4 regions of the Paenibacillus thiaminolyticus genome follow, and region 1 is predicted to be linked to each of the others. Evidence: riboswitches for the same ligand, from Rfam matches in the RefSeq annotation. Region 1 holds a riboswitch; each other region holds the start of a gene.
What was found. Region 1 has a riboswitch for cyclic di-AMP ahead of FLT43_RS23555 (TrkH family potassium uptake protein). Riboswitches for the same ligand answer to the same signal wherever they lie in the genome.
Positions count from the first base shown of each region.

Region 2: linked by a shared signal. The riboswitch ahead of FLT43_RS01205 (hypothetical protein) and the one ahead of FLT43_RS23555 (TrkH family potassium uptake protein) in region 1 are both predicted to bind cyclic di-AMP.
Region 3: linked by a shared signal. The riboswitch ahead of FLT43_RS17565 (C40 family peptidase) and the one ahead of FLT43_RS23555 (TrkH family potassium uptake protein) in region 1 are both predicted to bind cyclic di-AMP.
Region 4: linked by a shared signal. The riboswitch ahead of FLT43_RS28325 (CAP domain-containing protein) and the one ahead of FLT43_RS23555 (TrkH family potassium uptake protein) in region 1 are both predicted to bind cyclic di-AMP.

Region 1 is NZ_CP041405.1:5,299,220-5,306,995, reverse strand. Features, by position in the region: gene FLT43_RS23565 (hypothetical protein) at 1-444, shown strand, start outside; gene FLT43_RS23560 (potassium channel family protein) at 507-1,175, opposite strand; gene FLT43_RS23555 (TrkH family potassium uptake protein) at 1,238-2,596, opposite strand; cyclic di-AMP (ydaO/yuaA leader) riboswitch at 2,655-2,810, opposite strand; gene FLT43_RS23550 (CPBP family intramembrane glutamic endopeptidase) at 3,055-4,695, shown strand; gene FLT43_RS23545 (phosphoenolpyruvate hydrolase family protein) at 4,801-5,634, opposite strand; gene FLT43_RS23540 (Tm-1-like ATP-binding domain-containing protein) at 5,631-6,863, opposite strand; gene FLT43_RS23535 (phosphoenolpyruvate hydrolase family protein) at 6,970-7,776, opposite strand, start outside.
Region 2 is NZ_CP041405.1:292,768-300,543, forward strand. Features, by position in the region: gene FLT43_RS01195 (ribonuclease domain-containing protein) at 1-255, shown strand, start outside; gene FLT43_RS01200 (barstar family protein) at 271-546, shown strand; cyclic di-AMP (ydaO/yuaA leader) riboswitch at 887-1,075, shown strand; cyclic di-AMP (ydaO/yuaA leader) riboswitch at 1,185-1,366, shown strand; gene FLT43_RS01205 (hypothetical protein) at 1,486-1,902, shown strand; gene FLT43_RS30730 (potassium-transporting ATPase subunit F) at 2,034-2,096, shown strand; gene kdpA (potassium-transporting ATPase subunit KdpA) at 2,129-3,808, shown strand; gene kdpB (potassium-transporting ATPase subunit KdpB) at 3,821-5,854, shown strand; gene kdpC (potassium-transporting ATPase subunit KdpC) at 5,886-6,506, shown strand; partial or broken gene FLT43_RS01230 (universal stress protein) at 6,589-7,776, shown strand, end outside.
Region 3 is NZ_CP041405.1:3,938,108-3,945,883, reverse strand. Features, by position in the region: gene FLT43_RS17580 (YwhD family protein) at 1-185, opposite strand, end outside; gene FLT43_RS17575 (M1 family metallopeptidase) at 323-2,299, shown strand; gene FLT43_RS17570 (carbamoyl transferase) at 2,305-3,126, shown strand; cyclic di-AMP (ydaO/yuaA leader) riboswitch at 3,366-3,513, shown strand; gene FLT43_RS17565 (C40 family peptidase) at 3,517-3,990, shown strand; gene FLT43_RS17560 (serine protease) at 4,330-4,737, opposite strand; gene FLT43_RS17555 (DUF4097 family beta strand repeat-containing protein) at 4,842-5,888, opposite strand; gene FLT43_RS17550 (hypothetical protein) at 6,096-6,788, shown strand; gene FLT43_RS17545 (effector binding domain-containing protein) at 7,001-7,776, opposite strand, start outside.
Region 4 is NZ_CP041405.1:6,426,544-6,434,319, reverse strand. Features, by position in the region: gene FLT43_RS28340 (MFS transporter) at 1-959, opposite strand, end outside; gene FLT43_RS28335 (FUSC family protein) at 1,201-2,244, opposite strand; gene FLT43_RS28330 (BsuPI-related putative proteinase inhibitor) at 2,449-3,327, opposite strand; gene FLT43_RS28325 (CAP domain-containing protein) at 3,520-4,263, opposite strand; cyclic di-AMP (ydaO/yuaA leader) riboswitch at 4,270-4,401, opposite strand; gene FLT43_RS28320 (hypothetical protein) at 4,696-4,971, shown strand; gene FLT43_RS28315 (histidine phosphatase family protein) at 5,003-5,617, opposite strand; gene FLT43_RS30960 (GNAT family N-acetyltransferase) at 5,514-5,960, opposite strand; gene fosB (metallothiol transferase FosB) at 5,987-6,412, opposite strand; gene FLT43_RS28300 (hypothetical protein) at 6,431-6,688, opposite strand; gene FLT43_RS28295 (class I SAM-dependent methyltransferase) at 6,753-7,523, opposite strand; gene FLT43_RS28290 (inositol monophosphatase family protein) at 7,579-7,776, opposite strand, start outside.

The DNA.
Region 1 (7,776 bases):
TATCTGTTCATTGACCAATTCGCGAAGTTTCTGTTCGGCCCCCTGCCGATCGGACTTGGCAACACGGCTCCGCCGTTTTCATATTTTCTGCAGCTGATGCTGCTCCATCTCGTCGCCTTGGCCGCCCTCTTCGGCTCGCTCTACTTCGTGAACCGCTGGAAAGGCGGTCGGAAGCTCGACGCCAAGACCTTTTTCGTCCAGTTAGCGGCGATGCAGATGCCTTACGGACCTATCTATGCGGTCGCCGGAATCATCTCGCTGCTGTCATTCTATTTATTGGCGCTCTCCATCGCCGGCCTCGCCTGGCTCGTATCGGTCATGATGACCATCTATGAGTCGCTGGAGCAAGCCCAAGTGTCGCGGAATAACCGCTTCGTGTATGTGCTGGCCAGCCTAAGCGGCTATTTCCTGCTCTTACTGATTATGGCCAAAATTCTGTTCTAATCCCGCCCTGCATGCATGCAGCAAAGCCCTCCGCCGGAATGGCCTGGAGGGCTTTATTGCATCTACCTGCGCTTCCCGATCTGATCCTCGAATTGATCGATCTGGGCATTCGTTCCGATGACGACCATGACATCATCGTCCTGGAGGACATCCTCGGCCGATGGAGCGATAATCACGCCGTTCGGCTTATGCAGCGCCACGATGCTGCAGCCGTACCGGGCTCTCGGGTTGACATCCTTGAGCATCTTGCCGCGCAAATTGCCGGGAACACTCAGCTCCGCAATCGTATAGTCCTTGGACAATTCGATATAATCCAGAAGGTTCGGCGATACCAGTTGGTGGGCCACACGGATCCCCATATCCCTTTCCGGATAGATGACCCGATCGACGCCAATCCGCTCCAACACGCGCCCGTGCAGCTCGGACACGGCTTTGGCGACCACTTTTCTGACCCCAAGCTCCTTCATCTGGATACTGACGAGAACGCTCGTCTGCAGATCATTCCCGATAGCGACAATGGCGCAATCGAAATTCCGGATGCCGAGCGAACGAAGAACATCCTCATCCGCCGCATCGGCAACGACGGCATGCGTCAAGACGTTGTTCATCTCCGAGACAACCTCTTCATCCTTATCGATTCCCAGCACCTGATGGCCGAGCTCGACCAGCTCCTGCGCCAGACTCGAACCGAATCTGCCCATCCCCACGACTGCAAATTGCTGTAACTCCATGTTCGTATTGCTCCTTCGCCCATTACTCTTCTTCTATATGGTAATCCCGGAATGCCGGCCTTTTATCCGATCGTAATTTTTCCTTCCGGGTGCTTGAATAGCTCACGTTCGCTTTTTGGGCCTAAGGCATAGGCCAGCGTAATCGGACCCAGCCGCCCCGCGAACATCATCAGGCAGATCAATAATTTGCCGACTACGGTCAAATCGGTCGTCAGGCCCGCCGTTAGTCCGACGGTCCCGAACGCCGAAGTCGTCTCGAACAATATCATCAAAAATGGATGATCCTCGGTCGTGGACAATACCATCGTTACCCCGATCACCATGAACAAGGCCATCAATGTTATCGTGACCGCCTTAAATATCCGGTCTTTGCCCAGCCGATGACGGAAGATTACGATGTCCTCCTTCCCCCGAATCATCGTGATGACGGCGCCGATAAGAATGGCGAACGTCGTCGTCTTGATTCCGCCGCCCGTCGAGCCAGGAGAGGCGCCGATGAACATCAGCACGACCATGAAGAACTGCGTTGCTTGCCGCATCGTGCCGATATCGACCGTATTCGCTCCGGCTGTACGCGGGCTGACCGATTGGAAGAATGCCGCCCACATCTTCTGCCAGCCGTTCAGACTGCCCAGCGTCGCCGGGTTCGTGAATTCGAAGACGAAAATGACGATGGCGCCCAATACGATGAGCAAGCCCGTCATCGTCAGCACGACCTTGGAATGGAGCGCCAGTCTGCGGGTGCGCCGGTATTCCGCTACATCGGACAGGACGATAAAGCCGAGTCCGCCCAGCACGATCAGCAGCATCGAGACGGTATTCACGATCGGGTCGCCGACATACCGGGTCAGGCTGCTGAACGGTCCCGATACGGAGCCGAACAGATCGAAGCCGGCGTTATTGAAAAACGATATCGCGTGAAATATGCCAAAGTACAATGCCTTGCCGAACGGCAGGTCAAATGACCAGCGCAGCGTGAACAGGACCGCCGCTGCACCTTCGATGCTGAAGGCGTACAGCAGCACCTTGCGAATCAGGCGAACGATGCCCTCCATGCTGCCTTGATTCAGCGCTTCCTGCAAAATGAGACGTTCTTTTAACGAAATACGCTTGCGGAAGGCAAGCGCGAACAGCGTCCCCATCGTCATGAAGCCAAGTCCGCCGACCTGAATCAGCGTAATAATGACGATCTGCCCGAACAAGGTGAAATGCGTGCCCGTATCCACCACAACAAGCCCCGTTACGCAAGTTGCCGACGTGGCTGTGAACAGCGCATCGATGAAAGGGAGAGGCTGGCCATCTGAATTGGCTATCGGAAGCATCAGCAGCAGCGCCCCGATGAGAATAATCGTCCCGAACCCCGTCACCAGAATTCGCGGCGGGGTGAGCTTCCACCGGGATGCTTTTTTAATTGATTTCAACGAAATCACCTCATTTTCAGCACGAAAAAAAGCACTGGAACTCCAATGCTAACGCTGGTATCCTGACGTTCAATGCCTACGAGGTTAGCTGACGGATTCGGGCGCGTCCAGGCCGCCCTATTTGCCAAGATCCATAATGCGGATCGGCGCAAAATTCACCCCAATGATCGGGTCCCCCGCTTTCGTAATTCACGAAATTCGGCCGTATTCAATTCATAACGAGATTATATACGTTTCATGACAGGGGCACAAAGTCGATGCAGGCACAAAATAAACAAAAAATATAGGAAAAAGACTTTAAATAGCGCTTACATCCTATCCTAATCTCTCACTGTGTCTTTCGCGCTTTCTATTTCAGCGTGTAGCTGGTTTATTCCATAATTTTCATGCCTGGACTTTACGCCAATGGAGTGGATACAATAATGAAAAGCACCGGAATCGATAACGGAGGTAGCTCTATGCCTGTGTTCCATCATGTAACGAAACGTTTATGGCTGGCTTCGATCATTGGATTTATAGTGTTTGTGCTCCTGCAGATAGTTATTCCCTCGCTTCAGGAAGCGAACCGGACCGGGCCAGAGCAGGAGCGAACGCTTCTTACGAAGCGGCAGGCTGCCGAGCGGGCGGTTGAATTTGTGAAGCGCGAGCCGAGGAGAAGCCGCATCATGCTGTCGGAACAGGAGCCGACGGTCGTCTACCAGACCGACAGACTAATGTCGGGATATATGAACCGGGAGAGGCTGGCCGCCAGCTATGCTCCATGGGACAGCCAGGCCCCGATAGATATTTATCAAGTCCTGCTCGGTGTCACGACACCCGATGGGAACGACATTTTGAAGGTTGATGTACATATGACAAGCGGCAGCATCGTGGGGTATGAATTAGCCGCCATTCCAGAGAGTCCACAATCGGAGGCCCCCGCGCTCGCCGTTGAGAAGGCGCGGCCAATTGCCGACCGCGAGCTGAACGCGCTCGGCTGGGACGTATCCAAGCTGGAACTGCAGGATGATCATTTGTCTAAGGCGGATGAACTGCGTTACTCCGTCAAGCAGGGCGAGATCGGGGCTGCCCGGCTCGAACTAGTCGTTCGCATGCGCTTAGATCGCGTCGTGGCGCTGCATCCCGTCTGGAGCATTCCGTCCGATTACAAGGACATTGATGTGAAGCAGACCGAGACCGCCGGTTCCCTCTATCGTATCGGCTACCGGTGGATGTCGATGGGACTCAGTATGCTTGCGCTGTGGGCTTGCATTTATTACCGGCGGCGGATCCGCTTCGGCTCAGGCACCTTAATCGCTCTGTCGCTCCTGTCATGCGCCATCTCCATGCTCCATATGTGGAATATGATGCCCGGCTTGGTCGTCCTGCAGTTCGGAGTGCCCCGTACGGAGCTGAATCTGAATGTGGCCCTCGTGCTGCAAGGGGCCATTACGGTTACGCAAGGGCTGTTCCTTTATTTTTCGCTGGTGTCGGGCTCTTATTTCTGGAGACAGTCAGGACGAAGCGAGCTGCTGCCGACATGGCGCGATCGGTCATTCGGCACGGTCTTGACCGGGTCATTCCGCCTCGGAACGCTGTATGCGGGCGTACTGCTCGGGGTACAGAGCGTCATCTTCCTGACGCTGGAGACCGGCTTCGGCGCCTGGTCGGCCACCGATGCCTCCATGTCTCCGCTCAATCTGACCGCGCCAGCCCTCTATCCGCTCCTCGCCTGGATGGCGGCGATTTCAGAGGAAGGCGTATTCCGCTGGTTCGGGACCGGCCTGCTGAACCGCTGGATTCGGAACCCTTGGGCAGCCGGGGTCATTCCGACCTTGATCTGGGCCTTCGGCCATGTGACTTATCCGATTTACCCGTACTATTCGCGACCGGTGGAGCTGCTCATAATCGGCCTCCTGTTCCTCGCCATTATGCTGCGCCATGGCTTCTGGACGGCCATGTTCGCCCATCTCATGCTCGACAACGTGCTGATGAGCATCTCTTATCTGCTGGAGGGCACAGCGTCCGGCCTCGGACTTGGCGTATTCTATCTGGCGCTGCCGATGTTGATCGTGTACAGCGTGAGGTATCTCCATCGGTATAGCGCAAGGCTGCCATGAAAAAAGACGTGCGCGGGTTGACCCTGCCAAGCGGCGGTTAACCCGTACACGTCTTATTTATAACAGGCGTCGCGGGACAAGCCCAGCAATGCTGTTTTTCTTTATTTACGATTTCAATTTTACATTTTTGAACGCTTCGGCTTGCTGGCGGATGCCAACCTCGGCCGCGAACCGCTCGATGCTGGAAGCGCCGAAAAATCCGTCGATGCCCGTCGTATGCTCGAAAATATAGCGGGCATCCTCCGGCTCCGCAATCGGACCGCCGTGGCAGATGACCAAAATATCCGGATTCACCGCACGGCCTGCGTCAGCGATGGCTTGGACTTTCTTGGCGCAATCGTCAAGCGAGAGAGCAGTCTTCGCGCCAATCGTCCCTTTGGTCGTCAAGCCCATATGCGCAACCAAAATATCCGCGCCTGCCTTGGCCATCTTCATCGCCTGCTCCTCGTCGAACACATACGGCGTCGTAAGCAGATCAAGCTCATGAGCCTTGCGAATCATGTCCACTTCCAAATCATAGCCCATGCCCGTCTCTTCCAGATTCGCCCGGAAGACGCCGTCGATCAGGCCCACGGTCGGGAAGTTCTGCACGCCTGCGAAGCCTTGCTCCTTCAACTGCTTCAGGAACACATCCATGATGCGGAACGGGTCTGTACCGCATACTCCCGCCAGCACCGGAGCGCGCTTCACGACCGGCAGTACTTCCGCCCCCATATCGACGACGATTTGGTTGGCGTCCCCGTAAGGCATCAATCCCGCGAGAGAGCCCCGGCCGGCCATTCTATATCTTCCCGAGTTGTAAATGATAATCAAATCAACTCCGCCCGCTTCGCCGCTCTTGGCGGAAATCCCCGTTCCTGCTCCGGCGCCCAAGATCATGTCGCCATTGGCTACTTGCGCTTTCAGTTGACTGATGATTTCCTGTCGAGTTTGTTTCATTTTGCATCCTCCTCTTGTGTGCGCTTCCGCATCAGTTCGACTAACTTCCGGGCTGCGGCCAGTGCAAAGCTCTTGTCATTGATGTCCGAATCGAGTTCGATGAGTTCTATGGCATTGCGGTCGATTTCCTGTCTCAGCGTATCGAACAAGGCCTGATCCTCTTCCGGCCCGTAGAATGGCTGTCCTTCCACATCCAGCCCGGATACGCCCTTCAATGGCAGCATGAGCGCAGTCGGAGCAGTCGCCTCGTTCAATTTCCCGGCGATAATTTTGCCCAGCTCTATATTTTCCTCCACGGTCGTTCTCATCAACGTGACGGTCGGATTGTGCTTGTAGAACGTTCGATTCGCGAACTTCTCGGGCACCGTATCGAACGGGCCGAAGTTGACCATGTCCAGCGCTCCTGTCGATACCACTTGAGGCACACGCCCCCGCACGGCCGCCTCAAGCCGGTTCGGTCCGGCATTGAGCACGCCGCCGACCAGCTCGTCGCACCATTCCGTGGTCGTGATATCCAGCACGCCATCGAAGAATCCGGATTCGATCAACCGTTCCATCGTCTTGCCGCCGGCGCCCGTGGCATGGAACACGACCACTTCATAGCCTTGTTCCTCCAGATACTCGCGTGCTTGATTGACGCAAGGCGTCGTCAGCCCGAACATCGTCGCCGCGATGAGCGGCTTTTTCTCCACAGCATGCTCCACCTCGAACTTCAGCATACCGGCTATCGCCATGGCCGCGTTCGTAAATATTTTGGTCGAAATCGAGTTCAGTCCCGACACGTCGACGATAGATGGATACATCATAATATCGCTCGTCCCGACATATTGCGAGACATTTCCGGAAGCGACGGTCGACACCATAATCTTCGGCACGCCGATTGGGAGCGCTCTCATTCCGGGCGTAACGATCGATGTGCCGCCGCTGCCGCCGAAGGAGAGGATTCCATCGAATTTACCTTCCGCGTACAGTCTCGGAATCAGCTTTTCCATGCCCTTCGCGAGTACTTCCGTGGCTAGCGATCGGTCCCGTTTGGAGGCGATTTCACGAATATCCGCTCCAGCTTCCCTGGCTACTTCCTCATTCGAGACATCCGGGACGAACATCGGCTCGAACACTCCGCTATGGATCGTAAGCGTATTCAGACCAAGACCTTGAAGCATATCTCTGACAAAAGCAAACTCGGTTCCTTTGGAATCAAACGTTCCGACTATCGCGACTGTTTTCACTGGCATAACCTCCTCGGTAAAGTGGAAGTACTCAGTATTGCTGAACTTGCTTACAATTCAAGTATAGGTCTTTCACCTGGGCAATTCATGTGAATTTGTATGGCTTTTATGTGTTTTTGTACTGATGTCGATATTCTCGCGGGGACAGCCCCGTCAGTTTTTTGAATGTTTTGCTGAAATGGGCGTAGTCATTATATCCGGCCAGCGCCGACACCTCGGACAGGTCAATATGGCTCTGCTTCATGAATTCCTTGGCCTTGTTGATTCGAAATCTCGTCAAGTATTCGGGAAACGTGCAGCCTACTTCTTTTTTGAACAAGTAGCTTAAATGTGTTCGCGAAATATGGGCTACCAATGCGAGCTCGGCAAACGAAATCTCATTCATGTAATTCGCGGCTACATACTCCTTCACGAACTGCACATGATCATAATGCTTGGCCACGCCCTCTAGCATATGGCGAAGGAGCTTGTCCTGCTCGGTCAGCCCCGCCTCCTTGAACTCGCTGGCCGCCTGCGTAATCGCCGCTTCGGAAGGAATTCTCTCGAAGGACGAGCCGCCCAAATAGCCTACAGCTCCGGTATTGTCATACATATACTCCACGTCGGAAGGAGTGTTGACTGGCCCGCCGTAGACCATCTTCATGACACCGGTATTGACTTCATCGCAAGCGTTAAAAATATCTCTTGCCATCTCCGCCGCGGCTTTGAGCGACAATACTTTTTTCGCGCCAAGAACGCCGCCCTTCGTAAAGCCCAAATGCGCGCACACGATATCCGCTCCGGCAGCAGCCATACGCCGCGCCTGATCTTCTTCGAACACGAATGCGATCGTAAACAAGCCTTTGGCATGCGCTAACCGGATCGCCTCGATTTCAATGTCGAAGCAAGTCCCTTCTTCCTTCAAAGCCTCACC
Region 2 (7,776 bases), 1.6 Mb from region 1:
AAGGAGGAAGCCAAGAGGCTGGGCTGGGATGCCCGCCAAGGCAATCTGCACGAGGTTGCGCCAGGTAAAAGCATCGGCGGCGACATATTCCGCAACCGTGAAGGGAAGCTGCCCAAGCAAAAGGGCAGAATCTGGTATGAAGCGGATATCAACTATACGGAGGGCCATCGGGGGAAGGACAGAATTGTATTTTCCAACGACGGGCTGATCTATAAGACCGAAGATCATTATGAGACGTTCGAACCGATAGATTGAGAAAGGGGGGAGCCCGTGCGTAACGTAGTCGTAGAGGGAAGCTCCATCGAGAGCAAGGAGCAACTGCATACATTCCTGCAGGAAGCGCTCGAATTGCCGGAGCATTACGGCCGCAACCTGGACGCGCTATGGGATTGTCTTGCCGGATATGTCGAGCTGCCGCTTACGGTCACCTGGCTGGACTATGAGACAAGCGAGCAAAAATTGGGCGAATACGGCCGGAAGCTGCTCGATCTATTCGAAGAGGCGGCCGAGGAGATCGAAGGATTTTCGTTTGTCGTCCAGGCTTGAATAGACGGACGGAAAGACCGCTCCAGCACATAAAGTAACCGTTTCTGGGTCAAATGGAGGCATCGCCGCAACCATTGACAAGGAGACGGTTTTTTTGTGCATTTCGGGAGCCGGGACCAGTTCGACGAAGCCCGTTTTTTCCGCGAAAAGAGGACGTTCTCCCGCTGAACCAGGATAACAGTGAAAACGCGAGCTACAGCGAGCCCGGTAAAGAAAGCTGCTTCTGTAACCGCTGCCGCTTCCTCTACTCTTGCTAAAAAGGAATTTTTCTGCCTTTCCGCCTCCTTTACAAAGTGTAGAGGCAAGCGTAATATACGATTCATAAATTTCAAATATTTTCATTTCACAATCGCTGAGTTTCCGCAAGGAAAGCGGGGGAACCAACGGTGACGCCTGATCGGTGTGAGAGTCGATCAGCGGCACATGGGGTGAATCCTGAGCGCGGCGCCTAGGGCCGCATCACTCAGGTAGGGCGACTCTCACCGCCCGAATCCGACAGCTAACCTCGTAAGCGTTGTTGAGTGCGGCATTCCGCGATCCGCGGCTGCTGCGCTCATGAGGGAGAGGATGATGAACTTGTGACCATTGCGGCCGCAGGGGGGGTCCTCTGCGGTCTTTTTTATGCCAATTGCACATGATTGTCTGTATCGCTGAATCCCTGCACGGCAGGGAGCGGGGGAACCAACCGGATGTCTGGGCACATTCATGGGGTGAATCCCGGGGCATGCGGCGGCGCGAATGATGCGCCATGTCCCGAGGTAGGGCGACTCTCTCGCCCGAATCCGACAGCTAACCTCGTAAGCGTACCGAGAGAGGCAACGAACGTCGTGAAAGACACGGTTATTTTTGCTGTGCCTGGAAGCCGCGAGAAGAGTTCCTCTTGTTGCCGGCTTCTTTTTTTGTTGCTGTCTCCGGACGAAGAATCGGAGGAGAGAAGAAATGGGTCAACAGGAAGTCGTATTGGTGTCTGCGGCGAATGCCGCAGGCGAAGCGTTCGTCAAGCTGCTGGCGGAGAAGGACATTCCCTTCGCCGCCCTGGCGAACAACCGTGCGGAGCTGAAGCGGATGCGCGCTCTGGGCGCTCGCCATCTCATTATGCTTCATACGGCCGATGAGAAAACATGGGTCATCCCGCAGCTGGCCGTCGGCAAAATCTTTTTGTTCGAACGAAGCTTGAATCTGTGCTGCCGGTACCTGCAAATCTGCCGGATCTGGACGTCGAAGCCGATTTATGTTATTACGGAACATCCAAATCCGCGGCTCGTCTACCGCGGCTTGGGCGCCAACTATGTCATTTATACAGCGAGCCGGAATTATTCGTTCCTGGTAACGGACGATCTGGCCGCTCATTCCTAAGGAGGTATCCGCATGTCCGATCTCGTTATGGCTGTGCTCATTGCTGCGGCATTCGCCCTGTTCTATGGCTTCTTGGCCTGGTGCGGGCGGGTCGTGGATGAAGGAGGAGAGCGAGGATGATCGTTATCGGGATGGTTACTGTCTTTCTCTTCTTATATTTAGGCTACGCTCTGGTTCATCCGGAGAAATTCTGAGGCAGTAGAAGGAAATAAGGGAGGCAACCTCTATGGACTGGCTGCAAATCGCCGTCGTGCTGCTGGCGCTGTTATTGCTGGTGAAGCCGCTTGGCACTTATATATACCATGTGTTCTCCAATGAGCCCAATCGCACGGACCGGCTGTTCGGACCGGTGGAGAACGCGATTTACAGATTGGGCGGGCTTGCCCGCCGTCCGGATATGAGTTGGAAAAAATATATGTTCAGCCTGCTCGCCACGAATCTGATGCTCGTCGCGGTTAGCTACGTTATATTGCGGCTCCAGCATCTGCTGCCGCTCAATCCGAACGGAACGGATCGAATAGAGCACACGCTGGCGTTCAATACGGTCATCAGCTTCATGACCAACACGAATCTGCAGCATTATAGCGGCGAGACGGGATTGTCGTATTTCTCGCAAATGGCGGTCATTACGATGATGATGTTCACTTCCGCCGCAACCGGATTGACGGTGGCAATCGCGTTCATGCGCGGCTTGACGGGCCGGGCTATCGGCAACTTTTTTACCGATTTCGTCAAGGCGCACACGCGCCTTCTCCTGCCGCTCGCCATCGTGATGGCGCTCGTGCTGGGGGCGCTCAAGGTGCCGCAGACGCTGGCTCCGGTGACGGAAGCGGAGACGCTGCAGGGCGGGACGCAGCATATCGCTGCGGGCCCGGTCGCATCGCTTGTGTCCATCAAGCATCTCGGGACGAACGGCGGCGGCTTCTTCGGCGTCAACTCATCGCATCCGTTCGAGAATCCGTCTCCGCTGACGAACGTGCTCGAGATTCTGATGATGTGGTGCATTCCGGCCGCGCTTACGTATACATTCGGCCGCTTCGCGTCGAACCGGAAGCAGGGATGGGTTATTTTTAGCGCGATGTCCATTCTGTTCCTGCTGTTCCTGAGCCTGGCCTACTATGCCGAGAGCGCGGGCAATCCCGCATGGAGCGCGCTCGGGGTGGATGCGTCCCAGGGCAATATGGAAGGCAAGGAGGTACGCTTCGGCATCGCCCAGTCCGCGCTGTTCACGACGGTAACAACTGCCGCGACGACTGGTTCGGTCAACAATATGCACGACACGCTGACCCCGCTGGGCGGATTGGTGCCGCTCGCGCAGATGATGCTGAACTGCGTCTTCGGCGGGGACGGCGTCGGGCTGGTGAACATGCTGATGTATGCGATCCTGGCGGTGTTCCTCGCCGGACTGATGGTCGGGCGCACTCCCGAATTTCTGGGACGGAAGATCGAAGCGAAGGAAATGAAGCTGATTGCGATTGCCATCCTGGCGCATCCGCTGATCATATTGGCGCCGACCGCGATTGCGTTCGTTACCGATCTGGGCCGAGGGGCCATTACGAATCCGGGCTTCCACGGCATTACCCAGGTGCTGTACGAGTATACGTCCTCCGCCGCCAATAATGGTTCGGGCTTCGAAGGGCTGGGGGATAACACGCCGTTCTGGAATCTGTCGACCGGACTCGTCATGCTGCTGGGACGCTATATCTCGATGATCGCTCTGCTTGCCGTGGCCGGATCGCTGCTCCGCAAGCAGCCCGTTCCCGAGACGACCGGCACGTTCCGGACCGATAATAAGCTTTTCGTCGGTATTTTGGTCGGAACGGTGCTTATTATCGGGGCACTTACGTTCCTTCCGGCTGCCGTGCTTGGTCCTATCGCGGAGCATCTGACGCTCCGGAATCTGTGAGGTGAATCGGAAATGAATACGACAAATCGCAAGCGCATGCTGACGAAGGAAATCGTCAAGCAGGCAGGGAAGGACAGCCTTCGGAAGCTGAATCCGGTGACGATGATGAGAAATCCCGTCTTGTTCGTCGTCGAGGCCGGCACCTTCGTTGTCCTGCTGATGCTCTTGTTCCCGGGCTATTTCGGCACGAAGGAAACTATGGGCTTCAATCTGGCCGTGTTCCTGATTCTGCTGTTCACGCTGCTGTTCGCCAATGCCGCAGAGGCGTTGGCGGAAGGGCGGGGCAAGGCCCAGGCGGGCGCTCTGAAAAAATCGAAGGTGGGCATTGTGGCGAACAAGGTTACGGGAGACGGAGTTGCTATGGTGGCCGCATCGGAGCTGCGCAAGGGCGATATCGTCCTCGTCTCGCAAGGGGACGTGATTCCCGGTGACGGAGAAGTTATCGAGGGTCTCGCGTCTGTGGACGAATCCGCGATTACGGGGGAATCGGCTCCCGTAATCAAGGAAGCGGGCGGTGATTTCAGCTCGGTGACCGGCGGCACGCGCGTTGTCAGCGACGCCATCAAGGTACGAATCACGAGCGATCCGGGGGATACGTTCCTGGATCGGATGATCTCGCTCGTTGAAGGAGCGAAGCGGCAGAAGACGCCGAATGAGATCGCGCTCAATACGCTGCTGATCAGCTTGACGCTTATTTTCCTGATTGTGGTTGTCACTCTGGCCCCGATGGCGGCCTACCTGAATATTCAGCTCGATGCGGCGGTTCTCATTGCGCTTCTCGTCTGTCTGATTCCGACGACGATCGGCGGGCTGCTGTCTGCCATCGGGGTAGCCGGCATGGACCGGGTGACGCAGTACAATGTGCTGGCGATGTCCGGGAAAGCGGTGGAGGCCGCAGGGGATATCAACACAATGATCCTCGACAAGACCGGAACGATCACCTTCGGCAACCGGATGGCCAGCGAGTTCGTGCCTGTCGGGAATGAACAGCTGCGCACCGTGGCCGAATGGGCCGCGATTAGCTCCCTGAACGATGATACGCCTGAAGGCCGCTCCGTGCTGGAGTTGATGAAGAAGGAAAATCTTACGTTCGATCCTGCCCTTGCGGAGGGCGGGGAGTGGATTGAATTCAGAGCGGAGACCCGCATGAGCGGCGTCGATCTGAAGGACGGGCGCCAAGTGCGTAAAGGAGCCGTTGATGCAATCAAAAAATGGGCGGCCGCCCAAGGCGGGACGATCCCTGCGGATCTGGACGAGCAGGGGAACCGGATTGCCTCACAGGGCGGCACCCCGCTCGCGGTCACGGTAGACGGGCGGATTGCCGGACTGATTTATTTGAAGGATATGGTGAAGCCGGGCATGCGCGAACGCTTCGAGCAGCTTCGCAAGATGGGTATCAAGACGATCATGTGCACGGGCGACAACCCGCTGACCGCCGCGACCATCGCCGCCGAAGCCGGCGTGGACGACTACATCGCGGAGAGCAAGCCGGAGGACAAGATCGCCGTCATCCGCCGGGAGCAGGCGGCAGGCAAGCTGGTCGCCATGACCGGGGACGGTACGAATGACGCGCCGGCTTTGGCCCAGGCCGATGTGGGGCTGGCGATGAACAGCGGCACGATCGCCGCGAAGGAAGCGGCCAATATGATCGATCTCGATTCCGATCCTTCGAAGATCATCGAAGTGGTAGGGATCGGCAAGCAATTGCTCATGACACGGGGCGCGCTGACCACCTTCAGCATCGCGAACGATATCGCGAAGTATTTCGCGATTATCCCCGCCATGTTCATGGTCGCGATTCCCGAGATGAGGGCGCTGAATGTGATGGGCCTCGGTTCGCCCATGTCGGCCATATTATCGGCATTACTATTTAATGCCGTTATTATTCCGCTGCTGATTCCGCTGGCGATGAAGGGCGTCTCCTATCGTCCGGTGAGCTCCGGACGGCTGCTCAGCCGCAATCTGCTCATCTATGGCCTCGGCGGCGTCGCCGCGCCATTCATCGGCATCAAATTAATCGATCTGGTCGTTCATCTCTGGGTATAACCGAGTCGGGAAGGAAGAGTGAAAAATTATGATGAACCATTCTGTACAGGCGCCACAGGAGCAAGATGCCCGAAGCGGCGTATCGGCTGTCCTTAGCATAGCGCGGCTCAGTCTCGTCTTCATCGTGCTGTGCGGCATTCTCTATCCGCTCGCCTGCACCGGACTGCTGCAGGCCTTGGTGCCGGAGCGCGCCAATGGAAGTCTTATCCGTGACAGCAGCGGAGCCGTCATCGGCTCCGAGCTGATTGGCCAGCCGTACGACGATCCGCGCTATTTCCATGGCCGGATATCGAGCATCGCCTATCAGGCGGAAGCGTCCGGCTCGAATAACTATGCTCCGTCCAATCCGGAGCTGCTGGAACGGATGAAGGCATCCGTCCGCGACTGGGAGCGCGGCAATCCGGCTGATCCGGCCGCTCAGCTTCCGATCGATCTGGTCACCAACTCCGCTTCGGGCCTGGACCCGCATATTACGCCGGAGACGGCACGGGTTCAGATTCCGCGCATCAGCGGCTTGACCGGAATCGCGCCGGCGGAGCTGGAGAAGCTGGTTGGCGAGCATACGGAAGGGCGCGATCTCGGGCTCTTCGGCGAGCCGCGGGTTAATGTACTGGCCCTGAACCTGGATCTCCGGGCGCTGCTGGACCGGTAACGGAGCGGCGCTGCTCTGTTGCCGGTACGCTTATCGCCTTCGCCCAATCAGAAGCAGGGCTTTCCCAAAGGGGGGATCACGCGTGGAAGAACAACGGCGGCAGGCGCCGGATGAACGATTATTGCCGCTCCAGAATCGGAGGCACGGCAGCTTGAAGCTGTATATCGGCCCGGTCGATGGCTGCGGTAAGACGTATGAGCTGCTGCAGGAAGGGCAGCTGCTGAAGCGCCAGGGCGTCAATGTGGCGATCGCGGGCGGCTCAGGATTGGGCGCGGGCTTATACCCGGCGGGCCTGGCGGAATCGGGAGCGGAGCTTGAATCCATTCCCGGCATTCCGTGGCCTCCAGGGAATGCGGGCCAGCAGGATCTCGATGTGGAGGCGATCCTGGCCCGCAATCCGGACGTCCTGCTTGTTGACGGCTTAGCCCACCGCAACCGCCCGGAGGCGCGGCGCTGATCGCGGCTTGATGATATTCGCTGTCTGCTCGCCCATGGCATCAGCATCATTACGACGGTGAATGTCTATGAGCTGGACGGGGCGAATGAGGAGGCCCAGGCCTTGTCGGGCTTTGCGGGCGAAGCCGCGGTAAGCGCCGACGTGCTCGCGCTAGCCGACGAAGTGAGGCTCATCGACGTCACTCCGGAGACGATGATGGCCCGCTTGGCGGCGGCCGAGGGCGTAAGCAGGGAAGGAGCGGCGCTTGCGGGCGCCCCCGCATTCCAGCGCGATCAGGTGGCGCTGCTGCGGGAGCTTGCGCTGCGGCTGGTCGCCAAGGACGCGCACGCTTCGCTCGCGCAGCGCCGGGAAGCGAAGGGGATGGACGGCCCGGCCGGTTCGGCAGAGCGCATCCTCGTCGCCGTGCAGTATCACTGGAACGGCTCCCTCTATATTCGCCGCGGCCAGCAGATATCCAGGCGGCTTAATGGCGATATGCTGGCCGCCGCATTCATTCGGCCGGGGAAGAAGCTGTCCCGGGAGGAGCGCGCCTTCCGGCGCTCGATGCGGAAGCTGACGGAGAAGGTAGGCGGACGATTCGAGGAGCGTCCGCTTCCTTCCCGCCGCTTCTTACCGGACGCGCTTATCCGCTATGCGGCCGAGCGGCGGGTGACCCGGCTCGTACTGGGCCATTCCAAGCAGACCCGGCTCCAGGAGCTCTGGCACGGCTCCGCAGTCAATGGCCTGCTGCGGAGGATGGATCGTATCGATCTGTTCTTCATGGCGGATCGTACTCAATATGAAGGGGAACGTATGCTGGCCGCCAAGATGAGG
Region 3 (7,776 bases), 1.4 Mb from region 1:
ATGCCCCGCTCCACCTTGCTCTTCGCATGCATGGCACCCATATCGATGTATGCCCGGCCTTCGTCAATAATAACCGGAGATACGTTGTTCAAATCGATGCTGCCGGCGCCAAATCCTTTATGCTTAGTGCCGCTCACGACATTGAGAGCGAGAGGCTTCTTCATCTTCTTATCGGAAGATTCCATTCCGCACACTCCTTCCTCACCCGTGCTCCTGACTGCGGAGAGGCCGGGTATCAAAATCATTTTCATTTTAGCTAATATTCCGCAAAAAGCCAACATATACATGCTATAGATGCTTGTCAACGGGAGGTAAGAATCGTATGACCCGACGCAAAAATTATCGCCCACTGCTCTGGATCACCGCACTTCTCATCGTAAGCTCGATTTTGTACATCCGCTTCTGGCCTTCTGAGTCGGTCCCTTCCCTCGGTTCAGACATGCCGAAGAACATCGCGATGGAGCCCGTTACTCCGCAGAATATCGAGTCTCCGGCTGCAGAAGTGCTCAGTGAACGAATCGCTGAATATCATATCAATGTCAGATTGGACGAGTCCGCTCATCTGCTGCAAGCCGCCCAGACCGTAACGTGGCTCAATCCGGGCAAAAAAACGGTGAACGAGCTCTACTTCCATCTGTATCCGAATGCATTCGAGTCCCCGGATACGACCTTCATGCGGGAGTCGGGCGGCAGGCTGCGGGAAGATGCCATGCCAGGGGACGGATACGGCGGCATAAGCTTGACGGCGCTGGATACGACCGACGGACTATCCTTAATGAACCGGATTGAGTATGTCCAGCCCGATGACGGCAATGCCAAGGATAAGACGCTTATAAAAATTCGGCTTCCCCAGCCGGTCAAGAGCTACGAAAGGATTACGCTCACCATGAAATTCGAAGTGAAGCTGCCCAAAATTTTTGCCCGGATGGGGTATGCAGAGGATTTCGTCATGGCCGGCCAATGGTTCCCCAAGGTGGCTGCTTATGAGAAGGTCGGAGTAAGGGGCCGCTCGTCAGAAGGCTGGAATCTGCACCAATACCACGGCAATTCCGAGTTTTACGCCAATTATGGCATTTACAGCGTCAAGATTGAAGTTCCCGACACGTATACTGTCGCTGCGACCGGCTTCCCTACGAAGACGCCGATATTGGCGAACGGCCGCAAGACGTATCAGTTCTATGCGGATGATGTTCATGATTTCGGGTGGGCCGCCTCGCCGAACTTCATCTATGTAGAGGAACCATTCTCAGCGCCGAATGTGCCGGGCGTGCGCATCAAGCTCTATCTCGATCCGAAGCATGAGAATTTGAAGGAACGATATCTGTATGCAGCGAAGGCCGCGCTCTCCAAGTTCAGCGAATGGTATGGCTCATATCCGTATTCGACCCTGTCCATCGTCGTGCCGCCCAAGGCGGCCAACGGTGCAGGCGGGATGGAATATCCGACGCTTATCACCGCCTTCGGTGCGGAAGATGACAGTCCGGGCTACAATCTGGAACGAACCGTCGTTCATGAGATCGGCCACCAATATTTCTACGGGCTGCTCGCCTCCAATGAATTCGAGGAAGCGTGGCTGGACGAGGGCTTCACCTCCTATGCCGAAGACAAGCTGATGGAGCATGAATTCGGGGTCGCGCCGAATCTGGCCGTGGAAGGGAGCTATATGACGGACCCGGCTCCGCTCAAGCTGGCAGCGTGGGAATACAAAGACCACAGACATTATGCCGAAAATGTGTACATGCGTTCCAAGCTGGTCCTGCTCGCCATCGAGAAGCAGGTGGGCGAAAAGACGATGCACCGTATCATGCGGACGTACACGCAGAAGTACCGCTTCAAGCATCCGACGACCGCAGATTTCCAGCGTGTCGTCGAGCAGGTCACCAAGCGGAAATGGACCGATTTCTTCAATCAATATGTGTATGGGAACCAGATGGCGGACTTCGCTGTCGAGGGGATCGACACCCGCGTTCTGGACAACGAGGGAGCCCCCCGCTACGAGGCCACGGTTCATATCGTGAAGAAGGGCGCCGATTATCCGAGCGTGCCGATTGTATTCCACTTCGCGGACGGCACCAGCACCCGCAAGGTGTGGAACGGAGACGGCGAACGGATGCAATACCGGCTCAACCATACGGCGCCGCTGGACTGGGTCATGATCGACCCGCTCTATACGATTGTCGTGGAGAATAAGCATATCAACAATTATATGAAGGCGCATGTGGAGGAGCCCGTCCGCACCCGCGTCAATCTATCCATCGTCAAATTGCTTGAAATGATCTCGAGCGCAGTGGGGTGGTGAATCGAATGAAAGCCTATATGAGTCATGGTCTGTCCTGGGTGAAGGAGCATATCTATATCGCAGTCCTCCTCTTCTTATATCAATTATTATGGGGCTTCTTCGTCTATCGCTTCATTGACGGCGCGGTGCTCCCCGTCCTGCAGCGGTACCCCGATCCCGCGCCGACCGAGATGACGGCACGGCTGTTCCTGGCAGAGAGCCAGTTCATTCTGATGAAGACGAATGATTACTTGCCCTTTCTGTGGACGGTGGCCGCCTTTATCTTCATCCGTCTGCTGCTGACGCCATTCATTCGAGCCGGCGTATTCTATTCCATGGCCCGGCAATCCGGGTCGGGGCTTGCTTTTTTCGAGGGAATCAAATCGATCTGGAAGCCGATGCTGCTCCTCTACTGGCTCGAGACCATGCTTATCGTGCTTCCTGCCTACTGGTTCATTCCGCATGCCGTGCGCCAGTTCGCCGATGGTCCGACGCTGGCGGCCGTGATGACCGACATCGTGCCTTACGCTGCCTTGTGGCTGCTTGGCGCGTGGGTTGTCCGCCAGTTGTTCCTGTCGATGCAATTCGGGGCCGCCTCAGAGCTCTCTATCCTGCATGCGCTCCTGCAAGGAATTCGACGGATGGCTCCGCTGCTGGGCTTGTCTGCCATATTCGCCGGTATCGCCCTGCTGACCGGTCTTCTGTTCACTGCGGCGGCCATGTTTTGGACGGGACTGACGGCGCTCATTCTACAGCAGGCGTTCCCTGCTGTCCGTACGCTGCTCCAGTTATGGGGATTGTCCTCTCGTTATTCGGTATGGCAGCAATCGGGAACGGAAGAGAAATAAGACGAGAGAAAGAGGCTATTTCTGTCCGATAGAAATTCATACTCGCCCTGAATTCCAAAAAACTTGTCCATTTCGTCACGTGGTGGCGATCCGGGCAAGTTTTTTTGGTATTTATGGACAAAAAGTATTTGTCAAAGCGAAAAAGGTCTGTTACAATAAGTCGTAGATTTATTACAACTTTGTCATGAAAGCGGCAAGATCTCTTGCATTTTTGTTACATATCATTGAACCTGAATCTTAGACAAAGGATGCCGAATTTCCGGATTGGCCGGAAAGCGGGGGAACCAGTTTTTTGGGTGAATTGATCTCATTCGCTTCGATCAGAGATCATAGGGGACCTTCAACCGAACCCTTCAGCTAACCTCGCAGGCAAGGAAGGGGCTTTATCATTTGAAGAAGAAGCTGGTATCTGCTGCATTGGGGCTTAGCCTCTTATTCTCTTTCAGCGCAGGAAGCGCATTTGCAGCTACGAAGATGGATTCTACGATTGACGATTTGATGGGTATTTCTTACATGTATGGCGGTTCGACAACCAGTGGCTTCGACTGTTCTGGCTTCACGAAGTACGTATTCGACAAATTCAGCATCGATCTGCCGCGTTCGTCTACTTCCCAGTTCGAAGTTGGCGAGAAGGTGAGCAAGAGCGATCTTCGTCCTGGCGATCTGGTCTTTTTTGACACCAGCGGCGGCAATGGCGTGTCGCATGTCGGCATCTACGTCGGAGACGGCAAGTTCGCTCATGCCTCGACGAACAAAGGCACGCGCATTGATGAGTTGAGCATGGATTATTATGAGAAGCGTTATGTTGGTGCCCGTCGCGTCATGAGCGAGAAGGAATACACCACCTACGCTACAGAAGAATAGTACCGCAATCATTTATATGTTGGTTACCTAACCCGATGGGAAGCGAATATTCGCTGCTTATCGGGTTTTTACATTTATCTGTAGAAGAAGATGAATCTGGACTTTAAATCATATGCTCGCGGCCCCGGCCACGTTCTGGTCATTGTCACTAGAGAAAGGATTCTATCCATGATTTACCCCGTTTTTCCGCACTGGAAACTCAACTTGAATCCAGATGAGTCAGCCACCCTCTACCTGTAAGAATGAATGCAGACTGCCTTGCTTGACAAGGCAGTCTGATCGGGCCGAACAGAGCTCTTGGTTACTCTCCTATTGGTCTATCTTCAGCAGGACTGGCAATCATTCGCCATGACGTTCCATATTGCGATGTTTCTCGTGGAACAGTCTGCCTTCCTTGCCCAACTTTTCCCTCAACTCTTGTCGAATCTGCTTGCTGGTCTTGCCTTCCGTCGCAATGCCATGCTTCTTCGCAAGCAGCTGAATTTTTTTCTCGTGCAGCGATTTCATCTGCTGGCGCAATTCTTGCATCTGCGTCTTAATCTGCTCCAATTCCTTTTCCGTATCGGCCGCTTCCCGGGAACTGCTCTTGTCCGCCGCGTTCGCCGGCTGTACAATATCCGACACGACCTGTCCGAAAGGCTGCCATTGGGCCGCTTCGTTGGCGCTTCCCGCTTCTGCCGCGGCCGGAGAGGCAAGCAGCAGAAGCATGAGGGTCGTCCATGCTGCTACGGCTGGAGTCCGCTTCATGAGTATCCACCTCCTTATGCCGACGTTGGTACTAGTATGTTCATCCAACCTGAAACCAAACTGAAAAGAGGCTAAAAGTTTGTTCAGGTCTGATAGAAAGTCGTTTATTCGCCCAATGTGAATTCTCCGGAACGGGTGCGTACCTTCAGCATCGTTCCGCCATCACCGAATGCCCCGCTTACCGTATGGTTATTCTTGTCCTGCTCCTCGTAGCGCATGCCGTCCCAACGGATGCGGCCGCTGCCCGAGCCTCCGCTGAAGTCCACCGCCAAGTCTGACGGCTCCTTGCTCAGGCTGACTGTTACATTGCCGCTGGACGCCTTCAGATCCGCATCGTACCGCAGCTCATCCGCTTCAATCGTAATGTTGCCCGAGTCCGATTCGCCGTTCAGCTTTGCATGTCCGTCCGATAATTTCGCATTTCCGCTGCTCGTACGGAAGTTCAACACGTTGGACTCATACTTCTCCACTCGAAGGTTGCCGGAGGAAGCGATGGCTTCCATCTCAACCGCTTCGATATCTTGGATGCGGATATTGCCGCTCTTCGTCTGAACCGTGAAGGATTCAGCGTGGACGTCCCCCGTCGTAATATCTCCCGATCCGGCCTGCAGTGCGGCAGTCCGTGCCTCGATCCCGTTGATGCGGATATTGCCGCTTCCCGTACTGACTTCCATTAAAGCACTATTGAGACGTTCCGCTTCCACATTGCCGCTCCCTACCGCGACTTGAAGCCCATTCCACTGCTGTTCCGGCAGTTCGACCGTCAGCTTGACATCGAAAATGTGAACGCCGAAATTCACGCCGTCAGGCAGTTGAACGCTCAATTGAAGCGTATCACCTGTCGGGGTCACCTTCAGGTCAATGCTATCCGCATCATTGTTGCTGACCCGGCCATGCAAGCGGGTGACAATATCGTCCGTGCTGCCCGGAATCAGCTGTACATCCACGCTTCCCGTTTCGACGGTTACATTTTTAATCCCGGCCGCATCAATCGACTTCTCGATATGTACCTCCTTGGCCGCCGTGTTGAGCAGACTGTCTCCCGCTTGGGAGAGCCATTCGCCAGACTTATCCGCCATAGCCGGATTGAACATGAACACGACTCCGATGATTCCGGCAATGATTAACAATACCCCGGTAAGTTTTCTCATATCTCTTCTCCTAATAATCGCCTGTTTTTACAGACGAACACGCGGTCCGCCTGATTAGTCTGCTTCAGTATATCACGCTGCGCCACATCCATCTCCGGTCCGACGAAGTAAACGAAACCCGACTTAGGTCCAGTTCATGGAAACACTTGGGCTGCCGATAAACGATTTAGGTATGACAATTTTATCCTCCATGTTGGTCCCTCACCAGTGAGACAGGTTGGGAAATCGAAGGGCGCCAATCGGTATGCGGCGCTTGGGTGCGGGGCAGGTCTCCAAAAAGAAAAAGATAAGAAATGGGGTCATGAGAAAGTGAACGCTGTCAAAGTAATTATCGCCCTGGTCGCGAGCATGGTGGCCGGTGGCGCCTATGCATGGGTAACTAAGAGTTGGTCCGACATTATTCCGATTTACCCGTTGATTGTTGCCGGATGTCTGTATCTGTTCACGATATGGGTATTCAAGAAAAAAAGCACCGCCATCTTGTTCGGTGTTCTGCTGAGTATCGCAGCCATTACCGCTAATCTGTTCACCGGCATGGCGTTATTGAAACATGAAGTCAAGACCGAGATGGTCAATGCCGGTATGCTCACGGGCACCAATGCAGAGATCAAGGATGCGGTTAATGAAATCGTCGATGAATACTTGCTGGAAGTGACGGGTTACCAAGGAATTGTCGGGTACACCGTCAGCCTGTCGATCGGCGAATTCACGACCAAAAGCGGCAACACCATCGCCGATGACGAGCCCTCCGCAGCCGGAACCGTCTTCCAGGCCGTCAAGTTCGGCATTCTCCTGCTAGGACCGGCGGTTATAGTCTGGAGAAGAAAAGAAAAGACGGAAGAAGAGGCTCCCGCCGCTTCGGCGGAGGACAACGGAGCTTCCGTGTCCAACAAAGCCTAACCGAGCTCTAATCCCCTGTTTAACCAAGCGCCTGTTCACGATAGCTGTCTGTCAGCCTCGTCTGACTGATTTCCCCATACCCGACGAGCATCGGGAGGGTGTACGCATGAGGTGTGATCTGTCATCTCTTACTAACAAGCGCCGCCCCGGCGGCGCGATCCCGATACGTTCAGCGGCGGAGCTTCCTGCTCCGCCGCTGCTTCGTATGCCGGTTACTTCTGCCTCTCCCTGCCGCATATCGGTATATAGATTTTGATTCTCATCTCGTCCGGGTAAGAAGACTTCATCACGTCCGTCACCTCGACATCGGGCCCCTCCCTGCGATCATAGTTCGACTGGGGGAGCCAGGTGCCGTAAATATAATCGCGGATCTTCTGCACGGTATGCGCTGGCCCGTATGCCTTGAACTCCGCATAGGTCCCTGCCGGAAGCTGCATATGAACATAACTAGGCTCCAATTGGCCGTCATCGATGCCGGGCTGGACCTCCTCACCGACGACGAATGTAAACTCGCCACTGTCCTCGAACTCACAGGACACGCCATACGCCATGTTGGGCGCCGCCGGGCTGGGAATGCGCGCATAGCGCTGAGATTCTCCGAACTCCCGGTAGAATCCTGGAATCTCCGCATAGTGCCGGTCATCATTCAAGCTCGTCCGGTAAGCATATCCTACAATCGCCTTGGCCGGCAAGTCTGCAATGATTGGCTTCATCATAGCATCATTCCCCTTTCGGATTGACGGATCGTCGATGAAATTTATTTTGTCCTGGCGCGAACTGGCCAGATCCGCCTTCCGGTACTTGCCTGGCGAGATGCCGAAGCAGTTCTCGAAGGCGCGGGTAAATCCCTCCTGAGACTTGTACTGATAGGCCAGCGCAATGTCCAGTATGCTCTGGCCGGTACTTCTCAGCGCCAGGGCCGCTTCCGACAATCTCCGCTTGCGGATATACTCCTGAACCGTGAAGCCGGAGATGGCCCGGAACATGC
Region 4 (7,776 bases), 1.1 Mb from region 1:
GCGGCAAAGAACAGCAGCGTTACGGCAAAAATCGCTCCGAACTGCCGGACAAAGAGCGTCAACACCATCGACGCGCCGGCCAGGATGAAGGAAGCATGCAGCACCTTCTTCTCGCCGAAGCGGCGCAGCAGCCTATCGATCAGAACCGCCTGCACGATAACCCCAATCAGGGCCCCGAACGTAATAATAAGTGAGATTTGCTTCGGAGTGAATCCGAGCTTGCCGTCGAAATACAATCCGAATATCGATTCGAAATTTTGCAGGCCGAATGACATCGTAAAAACAAGCGCAAGCAGCACAAAATACGGCGCCTTAAAAGAAGCCAGAAACTGCTGCACCATAGTCGGCCGCGGCCCGTTCTTGCTCGCCTGTATCGCGCTCCGCTTCTCCGGAGGCAGCGTCTCGGGCAGAAATAGCAGAGAAAGCAGCGTTCCGGCTACGGCTAACCCGGCGGCGAAGTAGAAGGGAACGCGAATGCCGTATTCCGCGAGCAGTCCCCCGATGCCCGGACCGATGACCACCCCCAGCGTCATGGAGGCGCCGAACAGTCCCATCCCCTTGGCCCGTTCATCCTCGGTCGTAATATCGGCAATATACGCCATCATAGGCGAGGTTAACAAGGCCGCCCCCAAGCCGCCGAGAAGCCGGGACAGATACAGCATCCACATCTGATCCGCGAAGGCGAACACAATTTGCGACAAAGCGAATATGCCGACCCCGCTTACAATCAATATTTTGCGGCCGTATTTATCCGACCATTCCCCTGCAATCGGGGAGAACAGGAATTGGGTCAACCCAAAAGCGGCAACCAGGTAGCCCATCGCCTGCCCTCCGCCGCCGAATTCCTGCAAAAAAGAAGGCAATATCGGGATGATCAACCCCATTCCTACCATTGTCACGAACATGTTCATCATCAAGATGAACAATGGTCCGTTGAACTTCCGCCTTGCTTGCGACATCTCTCTCGTCCTCCTCTATTCTCTCGTCTGTCCTTCTGTTAATTCGATGCCTGGGCTAGCGTGAGTCCACCGTACCCCGCCAGATCAGTACCAATAGGTTCTCAATATGACTATAGGGTCGTTAACATTCTACCTCAATAAGCCCGCTCAAGTCAAAAGGCTCCTCGATAGCTTCCCGGATGCTTACGCCATAAAAAAAGAACCGCATTCGCGGCTCTTGCAAAGTAATTCAAGCGGAGGACTACAGCAAGCTTTGCAGCAGTCCTTTATCTTCTTCTTTATCTACATGTCCGACCAGACGGTCAAGTCTGCTGATCTGGTGGCCGTATTCATATAAGGACGCAGCCACGATCGACAACCGCAGCACTCCTTCCGGCCCATCCTCGCCGTACTGCAGCGCCTCGGTCATGAAGCGCTCGTTCTCCCGCTCCAGATTGGCAATCTCGCCGCTATCGGGCTTGACCTTGTCCTCGAACTTGAGCAGGACATGCTCATGGCACTTAATGAGCAGCTCCAGATGGCGATCGAAGAACAGATCGGATTCCTTCGTCCGGGCCGACTGGAAATAATGCTCCTCGATGATGTTCAGCACCTCGATGCCTTTGCGCAGCGTGTTCAATAGCTGCTTGTACACGACGATGCGGCGGGTATGCCGGTATTTGGCCCGCTTCAGCTTCTTCGTCTCCTCCTCGAAGAGCTTGTATTTGTCCGAGATCGATTTTAAGGAATCCTCCAGCCCCTGCTTCTCGACGCGGAACGCGCTCTCCTTCATCTCATCCGAGATGGCGGTGCGCAGCAGAAGCGACATCCGGCTGAATACATTCTGAATCTGCCCGATAAATTGCGCCTGCGGATTCGGCGGAAAGAACAAAATATTGATTAAAAATGCCGAACCGATACCAGTCAGCGTCAGCGCGAACCGCCCAAGCGCGAAGTCCCATTGCCCCGATGCTTCCATGACCGAGATGACGGTAACCAGCGTCAGCCCTACCGTCTCCTCCATCTTCATCTTAAGACAGATAATGATAACCACGATACATACAATCCCGACCGCAATCGGCTCGTTCGAGAACGCCATCCCTGCCAGGAGGGCAATCGCGGCCCCCAATGTATTCGTCTGCAGTTGATCGAGAAAATAACGCCATGACCGGTAGATGGACGGCTGCATGGCGAAGATGGCCGCTACTGCGGCAATTACCGGCGTTTTGAATTGAAAATATTGACTGATGTATAAGGCGAGCGTTACGGCGATCCCCGTCTTTAACACCCGGGCGCCAAAAGCCATGGCCCTCCCTCCTTCCTTCTATCCTATCCATATGGACAGATCTCCATCGTATGCCTTGTATGGACAAAGTTTTATTTTATCTGATCTTATTGTAAAAGCAAGTCCTGAAGGCGGCAATATGCTTCTATCCGTTCCGCTCAGTTGACGACAAAAAGCCTTCATGCCGGATGTCCGGTTAGAAGGCCTAAGTCCGCGTTTCTGCTTTTAGAATTGGATTTCCTGCTTCAAGTACGCTTTTTGTTCGGTCACCAGCCAGAACTCGACCGTATAGGTTTGACCTGGCTTCAGATTCACAGGCTCACGGTATGTCAACGATTTCCCGGGAAGGACCGTCTCCTCTCCCAATACGGTTAAATAAACTTTGTCCTTCGAGGCCTGATACACCAGTCTGCCCGCCGAGTCGGTTACCTTCACATCATAGCGCTGCGAGGAGCCGAACAGAAGAACCATCTCTTCATGCGATACATTGGTTACGGTGAACGTCAGCAGCGCCTCACCTTGCTTGCTGCGGCCGACCTCCAGCTTGGACTCCAGCTGCGGAAGCTGGACCGCCTGCTGGAACTGCTTCGCCAGCTTCTTGGCCGCTAGCTCCGAGATCGGCTCTCGGAAGTCAAGCTCCCCTGTCACGAGCGACAGGGATACGGCCGCATGAATATAGCGGTCCGCCCAGGCCGAGCTCTTGTACGGCGATGACTCCGCCTGATCGAACGCCGGCACGGCAATCTCGTCAAGCTGGTATCCCCGTACGAGCGCAGCGATCAGCTCCTGATAGGTTACGCTTCGATCCGGCTGGAAATGAGTGGCGTCCGTTCCCTTCATAAGCCCCGCCTCGATGACGGCGGGAATGGCCCCTTGCGCCGTGGCCCAGTGATCGGCCGCATCCGCGAATGACGTGCTCGTCTTTTTCGTATCCAGACCGAAGAGTTCGGTCAGCAGGACCGCCAGATCAGCCCGGCTCAGCTCGTTGATCGCTGCTTCTATGTTGTCGGGCTCAATCGTCCGGGGTTCAGCGTGTGTTCCTGCCGGAAGGACCATCATGCCGGCAATGAACAACCCAAGGGCAAGCGTACTTAACTTCTTCATCTCAATCTACTCCCTTCGCGAATATCGGAATGAATGCATGAACGCATCCTCCTATATTTTACCTGACGATCTGCAGGCATCGGAAGTTGCAGTAATCAAGAATATAATGCCCTTTCAGAGCCAGCGTCAACCGGAACGCGACAAAAGCGGCACCTTCTCCCGGTGCCGCTGCAGCTTTGCGCTATTTTCTTGTTAGCCGGTAAACTCTTGAACCCATACGCCATTGTAGTACGCGACCCCAATCGCTGTATAATTAGAATTCAAAATGTTTTGGCGATGACCTTGGCTGTTCATCCAAGCGTTCATAACTTCTTCAGGCGTACGCTGGCCTTTGGCAATGTTCTCGCCAGCCGTGCGGTATTGAACGTCCTGCGCTCTCATCAGATCGAACGGCGAACCAAGCGTCGGCGATTGATGGTCAAAATAGTTGTTGTCATACATATCTTGCGCCTTAATCATCGCTACCTTCGTCAGTTTCTCGTCCGATTTAAGGGGATTCAGGCCGGCTTTGGCCCGTTCCTTGTTGACCAGATCCACCACTTGATTCGCGAAGTCGGACTTCTCCGTTGCCGAGCCATTACCCGTGCTTGGCGCTGGCTGAGCCGGCTTCGGTTCAGCAGGAGCAGGCGCTGGCTTGGATTCCGGCTTGTTGACCACGCTGCCTGGATCTTTATCCGTCGGCTGCTGGCTGCCGTTATTGGCTTGGTTATTCCATTCCTTCATCAGGTTGTCCAACCAAGATTGCCAATCCGCGGACTTCGCCGGATCCGGAATGATGGCCTTCGCATTGACACCATTAACTTTGACCATATAGCAATTCGGGCTTTGCGCCTGCACCGCATCTGTCTGCGGCGCTGCGAAGGCGGAACCGGCCACCAGGACCGGAGCTAGCGCAATGGCACTGGTTACTGCGACTTTTTTGAGTGTATTCTTCATAAATTGCATCTCTCCCTTTGCAGCCTACGAGGTTAGCTGTCGGGTTCGGGTCAAAGAGGTCACCCCTGACGCAAATCTGCGCCTTCACCCCAGAAGTTGGTTCCCCCGCGCTCTTCCGAGCTTCGGCTTGATTCGATTTCGTACACATCGTAACACGAATAGTAGGAGAGATCATGCTATAATATATGGCACTAGATTAAGATTTTGTTACCTCTTTGTAACCTTTTTGACACCTAAAAAAGTTTACTAGCGCCGCATTTCCCGAGCCTCTGCATCCCGAGAATCACGCTGCTCCGCGATCTGCGAGCATTCAGATAACACCCTCGTTGTTATAAAAACTATCCATCCTTCACCATCACTGATCTACCAAATACCGCCAAAATGTATTATAGTAAAATTCGGTTCTTCGAATAAGATGATATAGAGGTGCCTATGATTATTCGAATTATTTTGGGAGTGCTGATCGTCGCCGCGGCCGGATTGTATTCACTCATTGAGGATGATCTATATCAATTATTCAACATTACGGGTTGGATTGGTCTCGGGCTGTGCGGGTTCGCCGGCATGATGTCCGACGGTTTTAGACAACCAGAGTACAACAGGGAGCACAACGCCAGTCAAGGCGCAGGCTTCGTCGCCACGCTATGGCTGCTAGGCACACCGAGCCTGCTCACATCCTTACTGCTGTACATTCTGGTGTACCGTTGAGACTTCTTCACGAATGCTTGCGCACATGCGATTACCAGGCTTCCGCCTCGCGGGCTTCCTGGTAATGAGAAGTGTCGCCATGCAGTAGAATGCTGGCTTCCCCGTCCTTGAAATGCAGCTTGCATAGGCATGCCGGATGAATGTAGGGAAGCTCCCACAGCAGATGAAGAGGGCGGTTCTCCGCGTAAGCCATCAATAGCTTCACCACGACCGTATGAGTCACTATCAAGACCGATTGGCCCGGATGGTCACGCACAATGGTCAATAGCCGCCCTAAAGCCCGCTCCCGAACTTCATGGAATGTCTCGCCGCCTTCAATCCTGAATTGGCCCGGGTTTTTCCAAAACAGATCGTACTGATCCGGATCCCGCTCCTGCACTGACGCCTGCGTCTGTCCTTCCCATACGCCAAGATGAATCTCCTTCAGTTCGTCGCAGCGCTGAACCGGAACATCGCGCTCCCTCCGTATCAACTCGGCGGTCCGGTACGCCCTTCCGCTGGGACTCGCATATATCGCATCGATAGTCTCATGCCGCAGCGCCTCACCCAGCCAGACCGCTTGGCGGACACCCAGCTCGGTCAAGGGAGAATCCTGATGCCCCTGCATTCGATGCTCCAGGTTCCATTCCGTCTGGCCGTGGCGCACGAGATAAATGGTTGTCGGTTTCATAACTTTTCTCCTCCCTGTCTTGTTCAAGATGATCTGGCAGCCGCCCTCCAATCCCTCTTCTCTCCCAGCCGGGCCGTACAGCGACGGTGAAATACAATGCCATCGGGTGGAACAGATTGCGCCACATGGTGCAAAATCCAAGCACTTGATCGCCAAGCAGCGCTACATACGATGAGGGCTCCTTCGTGCCTCCCGCGTCCAACTCTACAGATCCCCCATACCGGTACTGCTGCCGTTCCGGTCCCCAGATTCTGGCGCATAGCCGCTCCACATCGGCTTTCCAGACTTCGGAATAGGGAACAATATGCGGTTGTTGCATTGTGCCTCTGCCCTCCATTCTTCTGTCTATGAATCAAAAAATTGAATATGCGGCTTGCTGGCACGGTAATATTGCAGCCGATCGCCAAGCGTCCCCGTATGGAACTCGAAGCAGTGATTATCAGGATCGAGAAAATAAATCGACTGCTTATCCTCTTGTGACCGTTCCCGTCCAGCAAGCACCATGACTCCGTAAGCAAGCAGCTTCTGGCGCACCGCCTCATAATCCTCCTCATCGATGCTGAACGCGATGTGCGTGTAGGTAACCGGCTGCCGGGAACGGTCTACCTCCTCCTGATTCAGTGCAATCCACAAGCCGTGGCAGTCGAAATAAGCCAGCCGTCTCCCGACGGCTAGCAGCTTGCCTTCCAGAATATCGCGATAGAACGCGATCGAAGCCTCCAGATCCGATACAGAAAAACAGAAATGATTCAAGCCTCTAATATAAGACATCGCTTCCTCCTTTTCAGGTCACATCGGCTTCGAAGCTAATTCCACAATATACGCGACATTCTCATCGAACCGGAGCGCGTAATCGAGAGCAGATAGCCGGACGAAGGCCGTGTCATCCAGATCGAACATACTGATTCCAGGCAAGTAGTGCCCGGAACTGCTCAACACGGTATCATCCCTTCCCGGGAACCGGAATGTATACCTGTAATCCCGGCACGAGACGTAATCCGGGAGTAACCGGATGCTGATATACCATTCATCATCCAGCATGACCAAGGAGCGGCGCGAGTCTCCTTCCATCGAAAAATGCGGGGAGCGGATATGATATACGCTCGCCCCCTTATATTCTCCGGCACACCGCCACCATCGAAGGAAAGGAAGGATGTAAGGATGCGCCGGACCAGCCTCCATACAAATGAAGCAGTTCAAAGCCGTTCACTTCCAGCGTGCGGGCCAGTTCCTGCGGATACGTATAACGCAGATCTATCGTTGTTTTGCGTTCTTCACGCAGCTCCTCCCCTTCGATAAAACGCCGGATCGTCGTGTAATGCTGAACCTGGGCAATAGGATCATACGTGGCAATTGTATATACTTCACATCGATGCTCCGGCCCGATCTCGATGGTCCGCCAATATTCCTCTACGGGCGGCTGAAGAAGCTCCTCGGCCGCCGGGAATCTGGTATCGAAGAGCAGGATGCCTTCCGGCGTCAATACGCTGCGGATCGATTGAAGCAGCCGGTTCTGCAATTCATTGGTCAGAAAATGCTGAAATGCGTTCCCGGTCATATAAGCCAGCGGCGAATGTTCCGGCAGTTGAAGCTGCGTCAGATCCTGCTGCACCCAGCGGATATTCGCCTCGGCCGGAGTCTTGCGTCGGGCTTGCTCCAGCATACCCGCATGCAGATCCACTCCAATCACGGAATAACCCGCCTCCGCCAGCGGAATGGCGGTTCGTCCCGTTCCGCATGCCAGATCCAGTACCGGTTTCCCCTCTATTTCCAGTTTCTTGGCCCATGCGAGAAGCATCGGCAGCTCAGGATTGCCCTGATTTTCGAGATCATATAATGTCGGATCTTCATATTCGGATAAATCCCAGTCCATCATGGTCATCAGTTCACCCCTTCACATCTAAATCATGCCTGTACTGGCATGGCGCTTCAGTGAGCTATGCCTTCTGATCCTGCATTCCTTGCCGCACAAGCTCCAGCCAATGTTCACCGGCTTCAGGGGAGCAGGCAATCAAGTATGGCTCCTTGCACATCGTGCGGAACGGCCGGCCCTGGAAGTCCATCACCTGTCCGCCCGCTTCCTGGACCATCAATACGCCGGAATACAGATCCTCCCCTTCGGAATTATAGAGCAC